2 regions of the Solibacillus sp. FSL H8-0538 genome follow, and region 1 is predicted to be linked to the other one. Evidence: a T-box and tRNA genes for the amino acid it is inferred to sense, from the RefSeq annotation. Region 1 holds a T-box; the other holds one or more tRNA genes.
The links. A T-box is a leader RNA that pairs with one kind of tRNA and senses whether it is charged. The one in region 1 lies ahead of leuS (leucine--tRNA ligase), so its partner is inferred to be a tRNA-Leu.
Positions count from the first base shown of each region.

Region 2: it has a tRNA-Leu gene. The T-box ahead of leuS (leucine--tRNA ligase) is inferred to sense a tRNA for this amino acid. The anticodon was not compared.

Region 1 is NZ_JBBOPI010000001.1:2,800,719-2,811,865, forward strand. It holds gene cobA (uroporphyrinogen-III C-methyltransferase) at 1-219, opposite strand, end outside; gene MHH87_RS13230 (hypothetical protein) at 740-928, opposite strand; gene MHH87_RS13235 (class I SAM-dependent rRNA methyltransferase) at 942-2,138, opposite strand; gene leuS (leucine--tRNA ligase) at 2,326-4,740, opposite strand; T-box leader at 4,865-5,079, opposite strand; gene MHH87_RS13245 (3-oxoacid CoA-transferase subunit B) at 5,125-5,778, opposite strand; gene MHH87_RS13250 (CoA transferase subunit A) at 5,779-6,474, opposite strand; gene MHH87_RS13255 (TIGR01212 family radical SAM protein) at 6,809-7,765, shown strand; gene MHH87_RS13260 (class I SAM-dependent methyltransferase) at 7,765-8,349, shown strand; gene MHH87_RS13265 (alanine/glycine:cation symporter family protein) at 8,455-9,918, opposite strand; gene MHH87_RS13270 (alpha/beta hydrolase) at 10,103-10,906, opposite strand; gene MHH87_RS13275 (gamma carbonic anhydrase) at 11,128-11,147, shown strand, end outside.
Region 2 is NZ_JBBOPI010000001.1:312,224-323,370, forward strand. It holds rRNA gene MHH87_RS01415 (23S ribosomal RNA) at 1-1,226, shown strand, start outside; rRNA gene rrf (5S ribosomal RNA) at 1,300-1,415, shown strand; tRNA gene MHH87_RS01425 (tRNA-Val) at 1,429-1,504, shown strand; tRNA gene MHH87_RS01430 (tRNA-Thr) at 1,512-1,587, shown strand; tRNA gene MHH87_RS01435 (tRNA-Lys) at 1,594-1,669, shown strand; tRNA gene MHH87_RS01440 (tRNA-Leu) at 1,688-1,772, shown strand; tRNA gene MHH87_RS01445 (tRNA-Gly) at 1,816-1,890, shown strand; tRNA gene MHH87_RS01450 (tRNA-Leu) at 1,897-1,985, shown strand; tRNA gene MHH87_RS01455 (tRNA-Arg) at 2,011-2,087, shown strand; tRNA gene MHH87_RS01460 (tRNA-Pro) at 2,094-2,170, shown strand; tRNA gene MHH87_RS01465 (tRNA-Ala) at 2,181-2,256, shown strand; tRNA gene MHH87_RS01470 (tRNA-Ser) at 2,272-2,364, shown strand; tRNA gene MHH87_RS01475 (tRNA-Met) at 2,417-2,491, shown strand; tRNA gene MHH87_RS01480 (tRNA-Asp) at 2,495-2,570, shown strand; tRNA gene MHH87_RS01485 (tRNA-Phe) at 2,582-2,657, shown strand; tRNA gene MHH87_RS01490 (tRNA-Gly) at 2,663-2,736, shown strand; tRNA gene MHH87_RS01495 (tRNA-Ile) at 2,745-2,821, shown strand; tRNA gene MHH87_RS01500 (tRNA-Asn) at 2,837-2,911, shown strand; tRNA gene MHH87_RS01505 (tRNA-Glu) at 2,913-2,984, shown strand; gene MHH87_RS01510 (hypothetical protein) at 3,175-3,336, shown strand; gene MHH87_RS01515 (hypothetical protein) at 3,460-3,582, shown strand; gene MHH87_RS01520 (cell wall hydrolase) at 4,227-4,667, shown strand; gene MHH87_RS01525 (Fe3+ hydroxamate ABC transporter substrate-binding protein) at 5,150-5,323, shown strand; gene MHH87_RS01530 (YfbR-like 5'-deoxynucleotidase) at 6,199-6,870, opposite strand; gene MHH87_RS01535 (putative motility protein) at 6,993-7,175, opposite strand; gene MHH87_RS01540 (LysM peptidoglycan-binding and 3D domain-containing protein) at 7,512-8,246, shown strand; gene MHH87_RS01545 (superoxide dismutase family protein) at 8,741-9,286, shown strand; gene MHH87_RS01550 (TAXI family TRAP transporter solute-binding subunit) at 9,640-10,668, shown strand; gene MHH87_RS01555 (DUF1850 domain-containing protein) at 10,741-11,147, shown strand, end outside.

The sequences.
Region 1 (11,147 bases):
GACAAGTAGCTGGTGAATACGGTCTTGAATAACGCCGTGATAATTTGGTAGCTTGCCGACAAAAATTAGCTCAGCGTCAGGCTTAGCATATTCTAGTAGCTCCTTATTCACTAACCGGTCATACAAAATAACATCTGCTTCTTGAATACATTTCAGTCCTTTTAAAGTAATTAAATTCGGATCTCCAGGCCCTGCGCCGACTATGTATACTTTCCCCATTAGAATACCTCCATTTATAAAAAAACTTCTCCATGCCTATCGCTTATTTAATTTGAAAGACACATCTCATCCAATATCGAGTGAGATGATGTCCTTACTTATCTACTAAAAAAGACAATTTTAACCCTATAAATAAGATTAAAACTGCCTCTATTTGTTATAGTCAGCAATTACGTTTTAGCATTTTCCTATTTTTTAACAAATCCAAATATTAAAACTATAATAAGCGGTTAATCCCAATTAGTCAACTATGTTTTATAAGGATTTTAAAATATAACCTTGTAGAAAATTTATTTATTAGCACTCTAACATGCTTAAACACGACTTTTATAGATGGATATTTAGCTAAATTAATCAAAAAAGGCCGCAAGCTCCCGGATTCGGAACTGGCGGCCTCTAGTTGTCTAGTCAGCAATAATTCTTAGTATTCTTATATACATAATATTAATACAACGTTTTAATGTCAACAAGTTTTTTCCGAAAAAATAGGCTGTGCTACAAATTCGCACAGCCTGATCTTTTAATATAATCGATCTAACTCTTGATAGTCCTTCATGTACGGGCCTTCACCTGCTACGGCAGAGTGGTAAAGTGCCTTAACAGCTAAGTTCTTTTCCAGACCCATTTCTGTCTTTAATTTTTTTAATTCATCGTGAAGCTCACGGTTTTCGTTAATTAGCTTCAGCATAATTGTTTTATTGTATTTCATAAAATCGCATCCTTTAGTTTATTACTTGAATAATAACGACTTTTAAATAGTTAAATTCAGGGAAATTATGTGGCACCGCAAAATCTTCCGGTAGTTGGTGCTGTTCTAAAATTTTGTAGCGTGTGTTTGTATCTGTAAATGCTTTATCAATAAACGTTTTAAACTTCTTCATATTGAAGCTTGCATTATTTGTTGACGCAATAATCACACCGTTGTCTGCTGTAATCGCAAGCGCATCCTTTAGTAGCTTCGGATAATCCTTTGCTGTACTAAATGTCATTTTTTTCGTACGTGCAAAGCTTGGTGGATCTAGGACAACTACGTCAAATTTAAGATTGTTACGCGCTGCATAGCTAAAGTAATCAAATACATTCATGACTTTGATGTCTTGTGATTCGTAATCAATCCCGTTCACTGCAAACTGCTCAATTGTTTTTGATAAGCTACGTTTGGCAAGGTCTACACTTGTTGTTCCAGTTGAGCCGCCTAGAGCTGCCGCTACTGAAAAGGCACCTGTGTAAGAGAATGTATTTAATACCGTTTTACCATCAGCATACGTGTCGCGCAGTGCTTTACGTACGTTACGCTGATCAAGGAAAATCCCTGTCATGGCACCATCGTTTAAGTCTACTGCAAAATGCATGCCGTTTTCCATGACGATTAATGGAAACTCGCCCTTTTCACCGCTTACATAATCATCTTGCTCTACGTACTGACCATTCGTATTAAAACGTAATTTTTCGTATACGCCGCGTGCATTCACTACTTCTTTTAATGCTGCATAGACATCATTACGGAATGAATAAATACCTTCACTATACCAGCTCACCATGTAGAAGCCGTTAAAAAAATCTATTGTTAAACCGCCTATACCGTCGCCCTCACCGTTAAATACGCGGAATGCCGTTGTATCTTCAGATGCGAAAAAGTCTGCACGTTTTTCAGCCGCTTCACGAATTTTTTTCACAAAAAATTTCACGTCGATTTTTTCTTTTTCCTTGCGTGTTAAAATCCAGCCGATTCCTTTGTTTTGCTCACCGTAATAGCCTGTAGCAATATAGCCGCCCTTGCTATCGACAAGGTGTACTAAGCTACCTTCAGCAATCGTTACTTCTGTTGTTTCAATAGCATCTTTTAAAATTAGCGGATAGCCATTTGTTAAATCTTTAATAGACGTAGATTTTACTTGTAATTCAACTAACTGTCTCATATCTTCATCCTAACTTTTTCTTAGTCATTCTATTATCGCATTTCCATGTCAATTAAGCGATTAGAAAGGCACATCTCAACGCTAAATAAGGTGATAGGATGCCCTTTCTTATGTGGATGGAAAAGTTATACTTTATTATCCACCAAAAAAGAGATTCGTCCGCGAAAGACGAATCTCCGAATATAAATTATTTTACAACGATGTTTACAAGTTTGCCTGGAATAACAATAACTTTCACAATTTGTTTTTCTGCAATAAATTCTTGTACTTTTTCATCCGCAAGTGCTGTTGCTTCTAAATCCTCTTTCGAAATATCTTTCGCAACTTTCACTTTCGCACGAACCTTACCTAATACTTGTACAACTACTTCGATTTCGTCATCAACAAGCTTTGACTCATCATATGTTGGCCAATCTACATACGAAATACCCGCTTCATTGCCAAGGATTGTCCATAGCTCTTCTGCAACATGTGGTGCAAGAGGTGCTAGCATTTTCACGAAACCTTCAGCATACTGAGTCGGTATTACGTCTGCTTTATAGCACTCATTAATGAATACCATCATTTGTGAAATAGCCGTGTTGAAACGGATACCTTCGTAATCGTCTGTCACTTTTTTTACTGTTTGGTGATAGATTTTTTCAAGTGAGTTGTCTTCAGACGGTTGAATTTTCGCTGCTAGCTTGCCTTCATCTGTCGTGAATAGACGCCAGATGCGGTCTAGGAAACGACGCGCGCCGTCAAGACCATTTGTAGACCAAGCAACAGACGCTTCTAGTGGGCCCATGAACATTTCGTATAGACGAAGTGTATCGGCACCATGCGATTCAACGATTTCATCAGGATTTACAACATTCCCTTTAGATTTCGACATTTTTTCATTACCTTCACCAAGAATCATCCCTTGGTTGAATAATTTTTGGAATGGCTCTTTCGTGTGTACAACACCTAGATCGTACAGCACTTTATGCCAGAAACGCGCGTATAGTAAGTGCAGTACCGCATGCTCTGCCCCACCAATATAAATATCCACTGGTAACCAGCGTTTTAGTAACTCTGGGTCAGCGATTGCTTCCGTGTTTGTTGGATCAATATAACGTAGGAAGTACCAGCTTGAACCAGCCCACTGCGGCATTGTGTTTGTTTCACGGCGACCTTTTTTACCTGTTACAGGATCTACAACATTTACCCACTCTGCAATGTTTGCCAGTGGTGATTCACCTGTACCTGAAGGGCGGATATTATCTGTTTTCGGTAAAATTAATGGCAACTCTTCTTCTGGAACAGTTGTCATTGTCCCATCTTCCCAGTGAATAACAGGAATTGGCTCGCCCCAGTAACGTTGACGAGAGAATAACCAGTCACGTAGGCGGAAAGAAATCTTCTTTTCACCCACACCGTTTTCTTCAAGCCATGCGATTGCTTTTTCAATACCGTCCACTTTGTTTAAACCGTTAAGGAAATCAGAGTTAATATGTGCACCGTCACCAGTGAAAGCCTCTTCTTCGATGTTGCCACCTTCAAGAACAGCTTTAATTTCTAAGCCGAATTCTTTCGCGAACTCATAGTCACGCTCATCATGTGCAGGAACGGCCATAATTGCACCTGTACCGTATGTAGCAAGTACATAGTCAGCGATCCAAATCGGCATTTTTTCGCCGTTAATTGGGTTAACTGCATACGCACCAGTGAACACACCTGTTTTTTCTTTTGCTAAATCTGTACGCTCAAGGTCAGATTTCAGCTTTACTTTATCCAGATAAGCTTCTACTGCTACTTTTTGTTCAGGTGCAGTAATTTCTGCTACTAGCTTATGTTCTGGGGCAAGTACTGCGTAAGTTGCACCGAATAATGTATCTGGACGTGTTGTGAATACTTTAAATGTATGCTCGGTCCCGTCGATTGCGAATGTTACATCCGCACCTTCAGAACGGCCGATCCAGTTGCGTTGCATATCTTTAATTGATTCTGGCCAGTCAACTTCTTCAAGATCGTCAATTAAACGGTCCGCGTATTTTGTAATGGCAAGCATCCATTGTTTCATTGGACGACGCTCTACTGGGTGACCTCCGCGCTCAGAAACACCATCAATCACTTCTTCGTTGGCAAGAACCGTTCCAAGTGCTGGGCACCAGTTTACAGGAATTTCGTCAACATAAGCTAAGCCCTTATTGAATAACTGAACGAAAATCCACTGTGTCCATTTGTAGTACTCAGGATCTGTCGTGTTAATTTCGCGGTCCCAGTCATAGGAGAAACCTAGTTCTTGAATTTGACGCTTAAATGTTGCGATGTTTTTCGCTGTAAATTCAGCTGGGTCATTTCCTGTATCAAGTGCATACTGCTCTGCTGGAAGACCAAATGCATCCCACCCCATTGGATGAAGCACGTTATAGCCTTGCATACGTTTGAAGCGCGATAGGATATCTGTCGCTGTATAGCCTTCTGGGTGACCTACGTGTAGTCCAGCTCCTGATGGATAAGGGAACATATCTAAGGCATAGAACTTTGGTTTTGATGTGTCATTTTCAGTTTTAAATGTTTTGTTGTCAGCCCAATACTGCTGCCATTTTTTCTCAACTTGTTGATGATTAAAACTCATGGGTATTTCCTCCTCTAGTCTCGTTAAAACGATTGTTTATCATTAGCTTGCGGTACGTTTCCATTCATATTAGCTGAATTGACAAAATATTTAAAAAATAAAAAAACCCGCCCCATTCTATAAAAGAAGGGACGAGAGATATTTTTAGACTCCCGCGGTACCACCCACATTAGTGACACTGCACTCAGCTTAATTTCTTATCGCGAAAACACGGCTTTTAGCTACTTCATTCACTAAAGCTAACTCCAAGGCGAGTTCGATTTGACACTTACTAGCTTGCACCATCCGCTAGCTCTCTAAAAAGTGAGCCCCTCTACTATTCCTCATCACAGTCGTTAATATTATTTCATTCATTTTAATAGATACTTACAAAAAGTACAAGTGTTATTCAATGATGATTGCTTCCACTACTTGACTACAATCTACCTTTGCATCAATTGCTGAAATAACCTCATCAAGAGTGTAACCATCAAACACTTCTTTTAATACAAGTCCACCAGATGTTACCTCAATGAACGCGCGCTCGGTAATAATCGTATGTACTACCTGCTTACCCGTGAGTGGCAGTGTACATTCGCGTTTAATTTTTGGCGAGCCGTCCTTTGCTGTGTGCTCCATAATGACAATGACTTTTTTCGCACCATGCACTAAATCCATTGCACCGCCCATCCCTTTTATCATTTTCCCGGGAATCGTCCAGTTCGCAAGGTCACCTTTTTCAGACACTTCCATACCGCCAAGAATCGCTATATCAATATGTCCACCGCGAATCATCGCAAACGACTCCGCACTCGAGAATAACGCAGCGCCTGGAATTGTCGTCACAATTTCCTTACTAGCATTAATCAAATCTGGGTCAATTTCAGCTTCAGTTGGATACGGTCCAATGCCTAGTAACCCATTTTCAGATTGCAGTACTACTTGCTTATCGCCAATATAATTCGCCACAAGCGTCGGAATGCCGATGCCTAGATTGACATAATTGCCGTTCTGAATTTCCTTCGCAGCACGTCTTGCAATTTTTTCACGCACATCCATTTACAACGCCTCCCTTACTGTACGGCGTTCAATCCGTTTTTCCTGCGTCGCAACGAGTAGTCCCTGTACATAAATACCCGGTGTATGAATGGTATTTGGATTAAGATCACCTACTCTAACAAGCTGTTCTACCTCTGCAATGGTCACCCTACCTGCCGCTGCCATAATCGAATTAAAGTTTTGTGCTGTTTTATTAAATAGTAGATTGCCATACGTATCTGCAATATGCGCACGGATTAGAGAAAAGTCTGCAGTTAACGCTTCCTCCAGTAAGTATTCTTTGCCGTGGAAAGAACGCACTTCTTTACCTTCTGCAATAGGTGTCCCTATTCCAGCAGGTGTGTAAAATGCTGGAATCCCTGCTCCTCCCGCACGAATTTTTTCTGCAAGCGTTCCTTGTGGAAGAAGCTCGACTTCAATTTCACCAGCTAATGTTTGTCGTTCAAATTCTTTATTTTCACCGACGTAAGAAGCAATCATTTTTTTAATTTGCTTTCCTTTCAGTAATAGCCCAAGCCCCCAGTCATCCACACCACAATTATTCGAAATGATCGTTAATTCCTTTACACCGCTTTCAACAAGTGCCAAAATCGACTGCTCGGGAATTCCGCATAATCCGAAGCCCCCGACCATAATCGTTGCACCGTCTTTGATTTGAGATACTGCCTCCATTGATGTATTAAAAATCGTTTTCACACAACCACCCCTTGTCGTTAAAAACACTTTTTTCTACTTTATGTATCTATTTTAAATGAAGTAGGTGAAATAAAGAACTATAACTACGTAATATTTTTATTTTCCTGTTTTAATGGACGATCATAAAGTAAGGTTGGGATGATTGCGAACATACGCTTTTAGGCATAACTCTTCCTCCACAATAATTAGAATATCTCATAGTAAGATGTTTTTAACTAGGATTCAAGCATTATTTCCATTCAATTACTATCTAATTATTGCGATAAAATAACTTCAAAATGACGTGGCGCAAACGTCATGTTAAAATGAATTGTTAGAGGAGTGAAACGAAAAAATGACAGAACAACAATTTCCTTTCCCATCAGATGGAAAGCGCTATTATACATGGAATCGCTATTTACGTAATGAATTTGGTAAGAAGGTTTATAAAGTGGCCCTTGATGCTGGCTTTGACTGCCCCAACCGTGACGGTACAGTAGCATTTGGCGGCTGTACGTTTTGTAGTGCAGCCGGCTCAGGTGACTTCGCTGGAAACCGCGTTGATCCCATCGATGTACAATTTGCACAAATCAAAGAGAAGATGGAGCATAAATGGAAAGATGGCATGACAATGGCCTACTTCCAGGCGTACACAAATACACATGCCCCTCTTGAAGTATTAAAAGAAAAGTTCGAAGCAGCACTCGCATGTGAAGGTGTTATGGGCATCAGTATTGCGACACGACCGGACTGCCTACCGGATGATGTTGTTGAATATTTAGCTGAGCTACACGAACGCACGTATCTATGGGTAGAACTAGGACTACAAACAGTGCACGAAAAAACAGCGAATTTGATTAATCGTGCGCATGACTATACAACCTATGTAGAAGGTGTTGAAAAACTGCGTAAGCATGGCATTCGCGTATGTACACATATTATTAACGGTCTTCCTTTAGAAGATTACGATATGATGATGGAAACAGCGCGTGAAGTGGCAAAACTCGACGTACAAGGCATTAAAATTCACTTACTCCACTTATTAAAAGGCACACCTCTTGTAAAGCAATACGAAAAAGGGATGCTCCAATTTATGGACAAAGATGCCTATGTGAATTTAGTGGCGGATCAACTCGAAATTATTCCCCCGGAAATGGTCGTCCACCGTATAACTGGTGATGGCCCGATTGACTTAATGATTGGTCCCATGTGGAGTGTAAATAAATGGGAAGTATTAAACGGTATTGATGCGGAGCTAGAGCGCCGTAATTCTTGGCAAGGCAAACATTATAAAGTGGAAGTGAACGACTAATGAAGCTACAGCGTGTACTGCAATATGCGCAGTCTTTACTTGAACTGTCTGTAGGCGAAGGCGATATTGCCGTTGATGCAACAGCAGGCAATGGTCATGATACGTTATTTTTGGCAAATCTTGTCGGGGATGACGGCTATGTGTATGCTTTTGACGTGCAAAAGCAAGCGGTAGATGCTACGCTGCACCGCCTACTTGATAACGCGTTAGAACACCGCGCGATCGTGTTGAAAGACGGACACGAAAACGTAGCGAAATACGTAACAAAGCCAGTGTCTGGTGCGATATTTAATCTTGGCTACTTACCTGGTAGCGATCATGACATTATTACAAAGCCAAATACAACGATCCAATCTCTTGAAAGCTTGCTAAAACTCTTAAAAGTTGGTGGCATCATTGTACTCGTTATTTATCACGGACATGAAGGCGGCAAGGAAGAGCGCGATGAGGTCATTCGTTTCGTAAGTGCGCTACCGCAGAAATATATTCATGTACTGCGCTACGAATTTTTAAATCAACAAAATGACCCACCATTCGTCATTGCATTAGAGAAAGTTAAAGAGACAAATTTCACTCTAAAATAGGGAGAGATGATGCTCTATCTTTTGCGGATATTCCCAAAATCACACATACTAATACGTGAAAAGAGCTACGAGCCTCGGAATAATCCGAAGCAAGTAGCTCTTGTTTTATTTATTTCCGCGTTCTTTATTGTATTGAATCCAGAAATCTGCATTTTTGATACCGAGTTTTTCCGGATGGAAGGTCGGATCCTTGCCCTCTTTTTTCTGTTTCTCGTAATCTTTCAATGCAACGAGTGCCGGCTTCATTAAGATTAACATTGCAATAACGTTTATCCAAACCATGAGCCCAAGTCCTGCATCACCAAACGCCCAAGCGAGATCCGATGTTTTAACCGTACCGTAGAACGCTGAAGCTAGGAGTACAAACTTCATAATGAAGATTCCTATTTTTTCAGCCTTCCCTTCTAGCATATAGGAAACATTTGTTTCGGCAATATAATAGTACGCCATTAATGTTGTAAAAGCGAAGAAGAATAATGAAATCGCTACAAATCCAGATCCAAAATTATTTAATGATGGGAATGCACCATTTACTGCAGCTTGTGTAAAGCCACTATAAGTTATCCCTGGTGCATACTCGACAATTAACTCTCCATCTGCACTACCATTATTTGTATTATATGTACCCATAAACAGAATCATTAACGCTGTTGCTGAACATACAAGTATTGTGTCGATATATACTGAAGCTGCTTGCACTAAACCTTGTTTAACTGGATGAGAAACTTCAGCAGCTGCCGCTGGGTGAGCACCAGTACCTTGACCTGCTTCGTTTGAGTAGATTGCACGTTTTACACCCCAGAAAATCGCACTACCAATCATCCCACCAAATATTGCATCTGAGTTAAATGCTGAACGAACGATTAAACTTAACACTTCTGGTACAGCAGTAATATTCATAATAATAATAATTCCTGCTACTAATAAGTATGCTAATGCCATAAATGGAACTAAAACTTGTGCAACATTGGCAATACGTTTTACCCCACCAAAGATAATAATGCCTAGAAACACAATTGTTACTAAACCTGTAATCCAAGGTTCAATTCCGAATGCATTAGTAACTGCTCCTGCAATCGCATTTGCTTGAACTCCAGGCATTAATACCGCTACTGCTAAAATTGCCGAGATAGCAAAAAGAATACCGAACCAACGTTGACCTGTTCCTTTTTCGATGTAGAATGCAGGTCCACCGCGATAAGTACCATTTTTCTTTTCTTTGTAAATTTGAGCTAAAGTCGACTCTATGTATGCCGTAGACGCTCCGATAAATGCTGTTACCCACATCCAAAATACTGCCCCTGGACCACCAAACGCAATGGCTGATGCTGTACCAACAATATTACCTGTCCCCACACGCCCCGATAAGGCAATCGACATAGCTTGGAATGAAGAAACACCAGCGTCTGACTTTTCACCTTTAAACATAAGTACAAACATGTCTTTAATTAAACGTACTTGTACAAACTTTGTTAAAGTTGAGAATAATAATCCAACGATTAAAATTCCGTAGATCATTACTGGACCCCACAGTATACCGTTCAACCAACTTACAAAATCATTAATCATACTTCCACCCCTTTGTTTGAAATATTTTTTTAATTTAGAGTTCACTATATTACAAATCTATAATACATTCAATTAGTTTTTTGAATTTTCCGCAAAATCATTTTTAAATAATATATCCTTACTATATTTTCTCTGAAATCGAAAAATACCTAACAAGAAATTAATTCTTGTTAGGTATTTTTATTCATTCAACAATATATCCAAGTGATCGCAAAACATTATTAATAAAGTCTTCAGTATAGTAATATACTTCTTCACGCTCTAATTCAAAGTACAGGCTATGTAAGCAATCCGGCCATTCTTTATAGTGAAACTCCGATAATTTTTGCTTCAGTAACCACTGTTTCGTCACACCTATATCAGTTATCTGATCATGTCCACCTGTCATAAGTAACAGTGGGATGTCAGGGAAATGCAACTCCTGATCCTTGCGCGTTCTCATTAAATGTTGGAGCTCCCGATACCATTTCACTGTCACCACATTATTTAAAGGCATATGTTCTTCAATATCCGTGTACAAATCTGAATTTCTTGAAAAATGTTGGATGGAAAGTTCATGCCTTAGCTTTACATTTGAAGTTAAAGCACTAAAACTTGTTAATGCATTTGACAGCTTACCAGGTGATAGTTTTAAGCTCAACCACGGAGAAGTTAAAATGACACCTGCACATTCAAATTTCTTCTTTTGTAAAACTTGCATGGCAATTGTTGCGCCTAGCCCATTTCCTATAACAAACAGCGGTAAATTATATTCGAGTGCAACCGATAAGAGTTGCTTTGTAAATTTGTAATAGTCAGCAAAATCTTCATCATGGTATCGCGCATATTGACTTTGCTCGCCATGACCAGGTAAATCCCCCATTACAACGTGAAATCCCGCGCTTCGCAATTTTTCAATTAGCCATGCATACCAACGATGATGCTCATATGCACTATGAAGTATCGCAATAACTGCTTTCGGTTGCCCATCAGCTTCCCATTTCCACATTGTCAAACCTCCTTAGAAAAACACTTCTCGCCTCATTAAAAGTGAGTTGATGTCCTTACTTATGTCGTTGAGAAAGATGTGCTTTCTTAACGACTAAAAACACCGCATTATACTAATAATAAGCATACAAACGTTATGAAATATTATTTCAAAATTATCTAACATTTGATACGATTAGTATATTCACTATTATATCTTATCGGGAAAAGAGGAGATTACAAATGATTTACCCTTATAAAGA
Region 2 (11,147 bases), 2.5 Mb from region 1:
TCGTTAAGGAACTCGGCAAAATGACCCCGTAACTTCGGGAGAAGGGGTGCTCTTGAGCGTGTTAAAGCGCATGAGAGCCGCAGTGAATAGGCCCAGGCGACTGTTTAGCAAAAACACAGGTCTCTGCAAAACCGTAAGGTGACGTATAGGGGCTGACGCCTGCCCGGTGCTGGAAGGTTAAGAGGAGTGGTTAGCGCAAGCGAAGCTGCGAATTGAAGCCCCAGTAAACGGCGGCCGTAACTATAACGGTCCTAAGGTAGCGAAATTCCTTGTCGGGTAAGTTCCGACCCGCACGAAAGGCGTAACGATCTGGGCACTGTCTCAACGAGAGACTCGGTGAAATTATAGTACCTGTGAAGATGCAGGTTACCCGCGACAGGACGGAAAGACCCCGTGGAGCTTTACTGTAGCCTGATATTGAATTTTGGTACAACTTGTACAGGATAGGTAGGAGCCAGAGATCCCGGAGCGCCAGCTTCGGAGGAGGCGTCGGTGGGATACTACCCTGGTTGTATTGAACTTCTAACCCATGCCCCTTAGCGGGGTAGGAGACAGTGTCAGGCGGACAGTTTGACTGGGGCGGTCGCCTCCTAAAGAGTAACGGAGGCGCCCAAAGGTTCCCTCAGAATGGTTGGAAATCATTCGTAGAGTGTAAAGGCATAAGGGAGCTTGACTGCGAGACCTACAAGTCGAGCAGGGTCGAAAGACGGGCTTAGTGATCCGGTGGTTCCGCATGGAAGGGCCATCGCTCAACGGATAAAAGCTACCCCGGGGATAACAGGCTTATCTCCCCCAAGAGTCCACATCGACGGGGAGGTTTGGCACCTCGATGTCGGCTCATCGCATCCTGGGGCTGTAGTCGGTCCCAAGGGTTGGGCTGTTCGCCCATTAAAGCGGTACGCGAGCTGGGTTCAGAACGTCGTGAGACAGTTCGGTCCCTATCCGTCGTGGGCGTAGGAAATTTGAGAGGAGCTGTCCTTAGTACGAGAGGACCGGGATGGACATACCGCTGGTGTACCAGTTGTCTTGCCAAAGGCATCGCTGGGTAGCTATGTATGGACGGGATAAGTGCTGAAAGCATCTAAGCATGAAGCCCCCCTCAAGATGAGATTTCCCATTACGCAAGTAAGTAAGATCCCTCAAAGACGATGAGGTAGATAGGTTCGAGGTGGAAGTGTGGCGACACATGGAGCTGACGAATACTAATCGATCGAGGACTTAACCACATTATTACATTATGAATTGCATTCAATGAACCGTTTATCCAGTTTTGAAAGAATAAGCTTTCAACTAAATAAGTGAAGTGATGATGGCAAAGAGGTCACACCCGTTCCCATACCGAACACGGAAGTTAAGCTCTTTAGCGCCGATGGTAGTTGGGGGCTTCCCCCTGTGAGAGTAGGACATCGCTTCGCTTATTTTTTATGTGGAGGATTAGCTCAGCTGGGAGAGCACCTGCCTTACAAGCAGGGGGTCGGCGGTTCGAGCCCGTCATCCTCCACCATCTAAATGCCGGTGTAGCTCAGTTGGTAGAGCAACTGACTTGTAATCAGTAGGTCGAGGGTTCGACTCCTTTCGCCGGCACCATTTAGAGAGCCATTAGCTCAGTTGGTAGAGCATCTGACTTTTAATCAGAGGGTCGAAGGTTCGAGTCCTTCATGGCTCACCATTTTCATATTTGTCTGCTGCGGGTGTGGCGGAACTGGCAGACGCACTAGACTTAGGATCTAGCGCCGCAAGGCGTGGGGGTTCGACTCCCTTCACCCGCACCATTTAATTTCATATATTGTCAGAATAAAAATTTCTTAAGCACATGCGGAAGTAGTTCAGTGGTAGAACACCACCTTGCCAAGGTGGGGGTCGCGAGTTCGAACCTCGTCTTCCGCTCCAACATGTGCCGGGGTGGCGGAACTGGCAGACGCACAGGACTTAAAATCCTGCGGTGAGTGATCACCGTGCCGGTTCGATTCCGGCCCTCGGCACCATTTTACTTTTCAACATTAAATTATAGCGCCCGTAGCTCAATTGGATAGAGCGTCTGACTACGGATCAGAAGGTTGTGGGTTCGACTCCTGCCGGGCGCGCCATATAGACGGAATGTAGCTCAGCTTGGTAGAGCACTTGGTTTGGGACCAAGGGGTCGTAGGTTCGAATCCTGTCATTCCGACCACTACATTATTGGGGCCTTAGCTCAGCTGGGAGAGCGCCTGCCTTGCACGCAGGAGGTCAGCGGTTCGATCCCGCTAGGCTCCACCATTTAAATATTGTCTCGGAGGTATACCCAAGTCCGGCTGAAGGGATTAGTCTTGAAAACTAACAGGCGGGTTAAACCGCGCGGGGGTTCGAATCCCTCTACCTCCTCCATTTTTTAATCAAGTTAAATGGTATATTTAAAACTTAAATTACATATTATTTTCGCGGGGTGGAGCAGTGGTAGCTCGTCGGGCTCATAACCCGAAGGTCGTCGGTTCAAATCCGGCCCCCGCAACCAAATGGTCCCGTGGTGTAGCGGTTAACATGCCTGCCTGTCACGCAGGAGATCGCCGGTTCGATCCCGGTCGGGACCGCCATTTTTAATTGTGGGTCAGTAGCTCAGTTGGTAGAGCATTAGATTGAAGCTCTAAGTGTCGGCGGTTCGATTCCGTCCTGACCCACCATATTTGCGGGTGTAGTTTAGTGGTAAAACCTCAGCCTTCCAAGCTGATGATGAGAGTTCGATTCTCTTCACCCGCTCCATTTTGAATGGGCCTATAGCTCAGCTGGTTAGAGCGCACGCCTGATAAGCGTGAGGTCGATGGTTCGAGTCCATTTAGGCCCACCATTCAATTATTATTATTCCGAAGTAGCTCAGTGGTAGAGCATCCGGCTGTTAACCGGACGGTCGTAGGTTCGAGTCCTACCTTCGGAGCCATGGCCCGTTGGTCAAGCGGTTAAGACACCGCCCTTTCACGGCGGTAACACGGGTTCGAATCCCGTACGGGTCATCTCAAACGTGTAGCACTTTGCTACACGTTTTTTATTTGTTAAGGAAATTATAAAATTGGTTCTATACTAAATGGTTCTATACTAAATGTTGGGGTATTACTACAATTTGAGGGTAAAAAAAGACACGTAACACCCAAATGTCTTATACTTTAGTTGCTGAACAAAAGATAAGATGGGGGTTACGTGTACATGCATTCTAACATAAGTTTACCAGGATTTGAAGACGCGATTATTTTAAAGACAGAGGTGCGTGGAGGGCAGTATCTGATTCATTTTGAAATGCCCATAACGACGCAGGTTTGTCCAAACTGTGGAGAAGATACACGCCGTGTGCGATTATCGTTGGACTAAGGTAAAGCATTTAAAAATGGCAGAGTAAAAGGTACCCTATAAGATAGACACTTTAAAAAAGGTCTATCTTATAGGGTCTTTCTGTTTATAACGAAGAAAAATGGAATGGTGGAGCGGATTAAAATGTCAAAAAAGTTATTCACTAAAAAACAACAAGAACAGCTTAAATGCAATCCTTATGTGAAGGCTGTCAGTGAAAAGGCCATTACGTATACGGATGAATTTAAGCGTTTATTTATTGCGTAAAATGAACAAGGGAAATTGCCACGTCTGATCTTTGAAGAGGTTAAACAAGAAGTGAACCGTTATATGACGTACTCTAATCATTATCGTGGGCAATGGAACAAAAAAAAGAAGGACGCTGAGAAGTACAGACGTCATCTGATTGAAAAAGCAGTCTAGCCCTATTATAAAATGTCTTTTACAAAGGGAATAATTTAGAGTGGTATCCTCAATGTACTTTTTAATTTTGTCAATAGCTATTGTTTCATAACGAATTATTTTTAAAATGTATGCCTTACATATGCTTCAAATGAATGTTCCATATTGTAGCGACAAACTTCAAATCCTCACAAATAAAACAACCTCACGATTCCGAGTGCACTAAAAAAATTGACTTCTACTGAAAATTCTATAATAAGTATATGCTCAATAGTAGTAGGTCATTGGTACTCTTGCACGCGCTTTTCGAGGGCGGTGGTGAGCCTATACCACCTTTCCCACAGGAGCCCCACACCACTGTCCCAATGCTTTCTGAATAAAATAAAGCAGAAGCATAAAAGTACTATTTCGGGGTTTTTCAGTGCCCTCTAAAAACTAAGCTTACTTATTTTATAAACAAGGACATCATTGTAGGCTTTTTTTCATACTATATTGTTGGGGTGAAAAAAATGCCAAGAATAAAATACCGAGATGCAGATATTGACTTAATGGCTAGGATGATGAGAGCCGAAGCTGAAGGTGAAGGAAAACAAGGCATGTTATATGTTGGAAATGTAATTGTTAATCGTGCTATCGCAGATTGTTTAGACTTTAAAGATGTAAGGACAATTGAAGATGTCATTTATCAGGTACAAGGAGGAAATTATTCTTTTGAAGCTGTTCAAAAAGGAAATTTATTTTATGAAAGAGCGAGACCTACTGAAAAAAAATTAGCAAAACAGACTTTGGATTATTGGAGAGACCACCCAGGGAAATATGCGCTTTGGTATTTTAATCCATATGCCCCATGCCCACCAACATGGTACGGTCAACCTTTCGCTGGTCAATTTAAAAATCATTGTTATTATGAACCAGCAGCTGGAACATGTGAAAGTGTTTATAACGGTTAAGTAATCTAAGGGCTATTATTAATTCAGGAGTTTGTTAAAATTTTTCCTTTTTGATGCTATATGTTCAACATGTTCAGTCGTAGGTACTGGTAGCCAGAATTATTCATTCGATTCAACTCCTGTAGGTATGTAACGGTTATTGGAAAATAAATATTAAAAGCCCAACCGAATCTTATTTTCCAAAACCTTGTTTTTGTATAAATTAATCCCACGAAATAAAAAGGGAACTTCCTGATTAGCAGGTGTTCCCTTAATATATATATAACATTTAGTAATAGTAATCGATTCAAGGAAGCAAGATTGTGAGTTATTGTACTGATTGTTCAATAGAGCAGTCGCGCCTTCTGCTAACTCCCTATTATAGTGGAACAAGCTCTGCTACACCACCAACTCAAATTTCGGAAAACCACTATGGTGATTACGGTATGTTTTGTAGTAGTTTTAATAGTAGAATGAGAAGTTTCAGTAAAGGTGGTAATATGATGGCACTAATAACTCCAAAATGTATGATGTGTAATAAAGAAATCCAGCACGATGAAGAAGTATTTGTGCAAATTCGATACCCGAAGCAAAAAGGATTCACCGAAATCAAAGCGTATTTAAATATCGAAGGTAAGTTTATCTGTAAAGAGTGTTCACCGAAAATTAGTATTTAATATATTGTGCTTTATTGATACTGTAGATAATAGCTACGTTAGTTAAACATAGGATATATGAAATACAAAATAAAAACAGGGTTGATTCTACACATTTTGTAGAACAAACTCCGTTTTTATTTTTAACCTTATTTAGCAACAATCTTCTAGAAAACAGTTAAAATTATAAAGCCATGCCAACTATCGTGTTTAAACAAAAAACACCCTCACCATGTCCTGGTAAGAGTGCTCTATAAACCCTGAGGTAATAAGCATTTTAATAAAGCCGCAGATGCCGTATGTTATTATAGAAAGTTTTAAACCACCACTCCTCAAAGTGGGTGTTCGCAAAAGTAATCCTGTTTATCCTCAAGTCAAAAGAGTTGAGGCCCGCCATTCCTACTTCGATGTAAAACTCCCGTTTATAGCATAAAGGTTAAAACTTAATATTGGATACGCACAACGCAGCTTCAATTGTTATTGTATAGCATGCAATTTCATCGTGCAAGTAAGAACATTTACAGTAAAAAGTCAATTAAAATGCGTTAGGAAGTCACTATTTTACATCACTTTTTTTCAACCGTTTGATCAGGTTTAGTGTGAATTGAATACTGGTATGTCGTGTGGTGAAAACCGTCACTCATAGTATAGGAGGAATTTTTTTAGACAAGGCTCTGTTCAATTTGAATATTGATACTATGATTCCGATAAGAATGCGAATACTACTGCAATCAGGCCTAACATAAAACGCGAGAACGGACCGTGTGTGTAAACATGGCTGGCTCATGGGGTTTGTGTGCTTAGTGTGATTGCTCTTTCTCGATGAAACATAAACAGTGGCGTTTAAGAGTACCTAGACAAACAAAAAAAGCCTTCCTTGTTAACGGAAGCCTTTGTTAAGGTTTCTTAAGCTGCTGTAGCACTTGTTCTGTGAGGATTTCAATATTAATTTGTGTTTCCTCGGCTACCGCGTCGCGTAAAATTTCATTGCGGAAATAGTCGATACTGACTGGGAGCGGAATTAAGAGTAGCTTAGTTAGAGCAGTTTGATACATATAAACAAACTCTTTATCCGTATTGCCTCGTTTTAATTCGGCAAAGGATTCGTAAAATTGGTCGAGCTTGTCAGCAAATTCGAGTAATCTGCCTTCCATTGTTGCATCCTTGCCTTCCTTCATGCGTTCAAAAAAGATACTTTGCAAAGAAGGGGGAATCTCTTCAAGGATGAATTTCTCCATCATTTTTTCTTCCACATGTGCGAGCATTTGTTTTAACTCAACACTCGCATGCTTAACGGGTGTTTTAATGTCTCCTATAAATACTTCAGCAAAGTCATGGTTGATGGTTTTTTCGTATAATGATTTCCAGTTGATTTCCGCGCCGTTAAGTTCTTCAAGCGTCGCAAAAAACATCGCATATTGGGACACTTTCCATGAGTGGGCGGCTACATTATGTTCCTCAAATTTAAAGCGTCCGGGGCAGCGGATGATGCGTTCCAAATCACCTAGGCTTGTGAAAAACGTATGAATTCCTATAAAAATCACTCCTTCATGTTTAGTTATTTGCATCTTACTATAAAAAATACCCGATTAGCTGGAAATTGCAGTGTTTTAATAAATTCTTAATCGCTCATTTACATTGTATCTTTCTATATATGAAAAAGAGATGCCCTAAAAGCACCTCTTTCACATCAAACTTGAACGTCAATAACTTGCCCTTTGTAAGGATGTGCAGCAACAGGTTGTTCCGGCATATCCTCGAGCATTTTTATTGCACTAGCTGCTCCTAAGTTTAGGGATTGGTCTAAAATGCTCATTTGAACTGTTTGTTGCAGTTGGGCAACTTGAGCAGACATCATTGAACTAATATCCATGCTGATCCCCTCCTTTACATATATATCGTCATGTATTCTAAAAAGTAAAAGCTAAATTTATAGTGCTTTGTAATATTACTGAAACATAATATCCAATCAATAAAGCGCTATAAACGTTGGTCTAACAACAGTAAGTATGAATTTTAACCCAAATAGATTTTAAATTATGTAAAATAAATACATTTTGCATGTCACGAAACCGTAATCCATGACACATTCCATCGTCATAGTTCTGCAATGTGCAAGGTGTATAGTTGTCTTCAATGTTAAAAAACACGACCGAAGCAATTTTTATGTTCGGCGTGAATTTGTATTATATGGGGGCAACACAATATTATGAACAAAAAGTTATTAGCGTTAGCTACTATATTTACTCTCAGTGCGGGAGGTTTCTCAATCAACGCAACCGCAGCAACGCACTCTGTGGAGCGTGGAGAGTCACTTTGGTCAATCAGTCAAGAGTATAATATGACAGTTGACGAATTAAAGGAATTAAATAGTATAGGCTCGAATACGATCTATCCAGAACAATCATTACACGTAGATGGGGAAGGCACAGCTTATTTAATCGAAGAGGGGAATTCATTATTTACAGTTTCCCTCGAGCATAACGTAGAAGTGGAAGCGTTAGCAGAATGGAACGACGTCAACACGGATGTAATTGTAACAGGGGAAACATTAGCAGTAACGGAGCCAGTTGAAACAACAACGGCACCGGCTCAGCCAACTGCGAAGCAAACATCAAATAATGCGTCAAAATCAACAACTGCAAGCAATACCATGAAAATAGTAACAATGGAGGCAACAGCATATACGGCTTATTGTGAAGGGTGTTCAGGAATTACGGCGAATGGCACGGACTTACGTGCTAACCCAGACTTAAAAGTAATCGCGGTGGACCCGAAAGTCATTCCACTAGGTACAAAAGTATGGGTAGAGGGCTACGGTGAAGCGATTGCAGCCGATACAGGTGGCGCAATTAAAGGTAATAAAATCGATTTATTCATGCCGCATAAGTCAGATGCTTACACATGGGGACGTAAATCTGTAACGGTGAAAATTTTAGACTAATTATGTGATCCGCTTAGACAAAATCTAAGTGGATTTTTTTCTGACTCTTCCCTATAAATATGTACTTGATTAAATTATCTCTAAAAATAAACCCAGCGACATTGTAAAATCACGAAATAGACGATACAACATATCCAAAAATATGTGCAAATGGGTCGGATATCACTTGCTGACGCTTATTACCGAATAAGTTGTATAACGCTTTGCTAGGGTCGTGCAAATCCTGCATAAAAAAATGCAGTGACGTAAAACGAAACTCCGACAGATTATAACAACTGAGAATTTATAACATGAAAAAAGGTTGATGCTCGTAGCAAGAAAAGATTTTGGTATGGAGCCTTTTTGTGGTTAAAAAGTGAAGCATACTGAACCACGAAATAAAGGGAATTATCCTGCACAATTTCGGGGTTAGGTACGTCTTTCTAACGTAATGTAGCTACTTCGCAGAATAAAATCCCATCTGTGTACCCACACTAGTTGCGGGAGGGACGATAATGAAAAAACAAATTTTATTAGCATCAGTAGTAATTATTTTAAGTGGCTGTAATTTATTTAAGAAAGAGGAAGTAGTACCTGTTAACGCGCCGGAAACTTTGACAGCAAAAGCGGTCATGCACAATACAAAAGGTGAACTGATTGGTGAAGTTATATTCACCGAAAAAGATGAAGGGGTTGAATTAGCTGCGGTACTGAATGGTTTGCCACAGGGTGAGCATGGAATTCATATTCACGAAACAGGGAAATGTGACGCACCAAAGTTTGAATTAGCTGGTGCACATTTTAATCCGACGAATAAAAAGCACGGGATTGAAAATGCAGAGGGCCCACATGTAGGAGATTTACCAAACTTAACAGCGGCGGAGGATGGTTCGGTTCAGTTGAATTTTATTGCAACGAATTTTACGCTGAAAAAAGGGGAGAGTAATTCTTTATTTGATTCAGACGGGAGCGCTGTTGTCATTCATGAAAAGGCCGATGATTATAAAACGGATCCATCGGGGAATTCGGGTGCCAGAATTGCTTGTGGTGTCATTGAATAAGTTAAGAACTGTGTCCAAAATATGGCACAGTTCTTTTTTTATGGTATAATTTTTCTAGGAGCGCGCTGTAACTTAGTATAGAGTGAGTTTTTATATAATATTATACAGGAATAATTTGTATAAATATTCGATTTGTTGCATATTAAAGCGGTGAATTGTTAACTCCTTAGATTACATAGACTTGTGAAGTATAAAGAGAATTAAAGTTTTTTTGCGCATAACGATTCTCTTTATAGTAATATATGAAAATCTATTATCATTTTAAAGAATTTTCATTATTATTTGACTTTTAATTAAAGTTGTATGTAAAATATACCTATATTTGAAAAGTTTGATAGGGGGATTTAGAAATGATGAAATCAAATAAGTTTCTTTTTTTAATGGTCTTCAGCATGCTATTGCTAGTTTTAGCTGCATGTAGTAGTGATGATGATACATCAACTACAAAAGACACGGGTACGGATAAAGAAGAAGCAACAGAGACAGAAACTGCAGAAGAAGAGAAACCATCGTTTGATGTGGATTTCTTAAGCGTATTAACTGGTGGAACTCAAGGTACTTACTATCCATTAGGTGGTACTTTTGCTGACTTAATTACAACTGAAACAGGTGTAAAAACAACGGCTGAAGTTTCTCAAGCATCAGCTGCCAACATGACAGCTCTTCAAAATGGTGAAGGTGAAATCGCTTTCGTACAAACAGATATCGCATACTATGCAACGGAAGGCTTATTAATGTTTGAAGGTCAAACAATCGATACAGTTTCTGCTTTAGGTGCACTTTACCCAGAAACAGTTCAACTTGTAACATTAGCTGATTCAGGTATTAAATCATTTGAAGACTTAAAAGGTAAAAAAGTTTCAGTAGGTGCGCCAGGTTCTGGTACATACGCAAACGCTGAGCAATTACTTGAAATTCATGGTTTAACGATGAAGGATATTCAAGCTCAAAACTTAGATTTCGGTGAGTCAACAGATGGTATTCAGTCTGGTCAAATCGATGCAGCGTTCATCACTGCAGGTTACCCAACTGGTGCAGTTGAAGCGCTTAACGCTACAAATGGCGTTTACATCGTTCCTGTTACAGCAGATAAAGCAGCCGAATTAATTGCGAAATATCCATACTATGCAGTGGATGCAATTCCTTCAGGCACTTATGGTTTAACAGAAGAAACTCCAGCTGTATCAGTTGGTGCAATGCTTGCTGTTAAGAAAGATCTTCCAGAAGATTTAGTATACGCAATTACAAAAGCTATTTATGACAACACAGATAAAATTAGCCACGCAAAAGGTGCATTCATCAAAGCTGAAACTGGTTTAGCTGGTATCGGAATTGAAGTACACCCTGGGGCTCAAAAATATTTCGATGAAGTAAACAACTAATCGAACAAGTGAAAGGGAGGCTCTGTAGCGAATCGCTTCAGAGTCTTCTTTTGCATTTATTGAGGTAGGCATATGAAAAAGTGGGTTGTTATGGTCATAATTTGTGGGTTGATTGCATTAATGTTTATACCGTTCGGACGTGCACTTACATTTACTGAAACACGGACAGACCAGCCGACGTTGCATTACATAAAGTTAACAGAGCACACAGATTTTCAAATTATTTTTACGCATTCCATTCATTTAACGGATGTCATTGAAAGCTATCATGTACGCCCCACGAATGATTTTCAATTATTGTCGATGGAATACTCAGATGTGGCGATTGGCATGCCAGCCTATGCAGAGGATGGTCAAACACTAATCTATGAGGACGGCGTATATACGCTATCTTATGATGAAGCGATTTTACAGAACTTCACCTTATATATTGGTGATGTTGACTACAAATTACAGCTTCAATACATGACGAATATAAT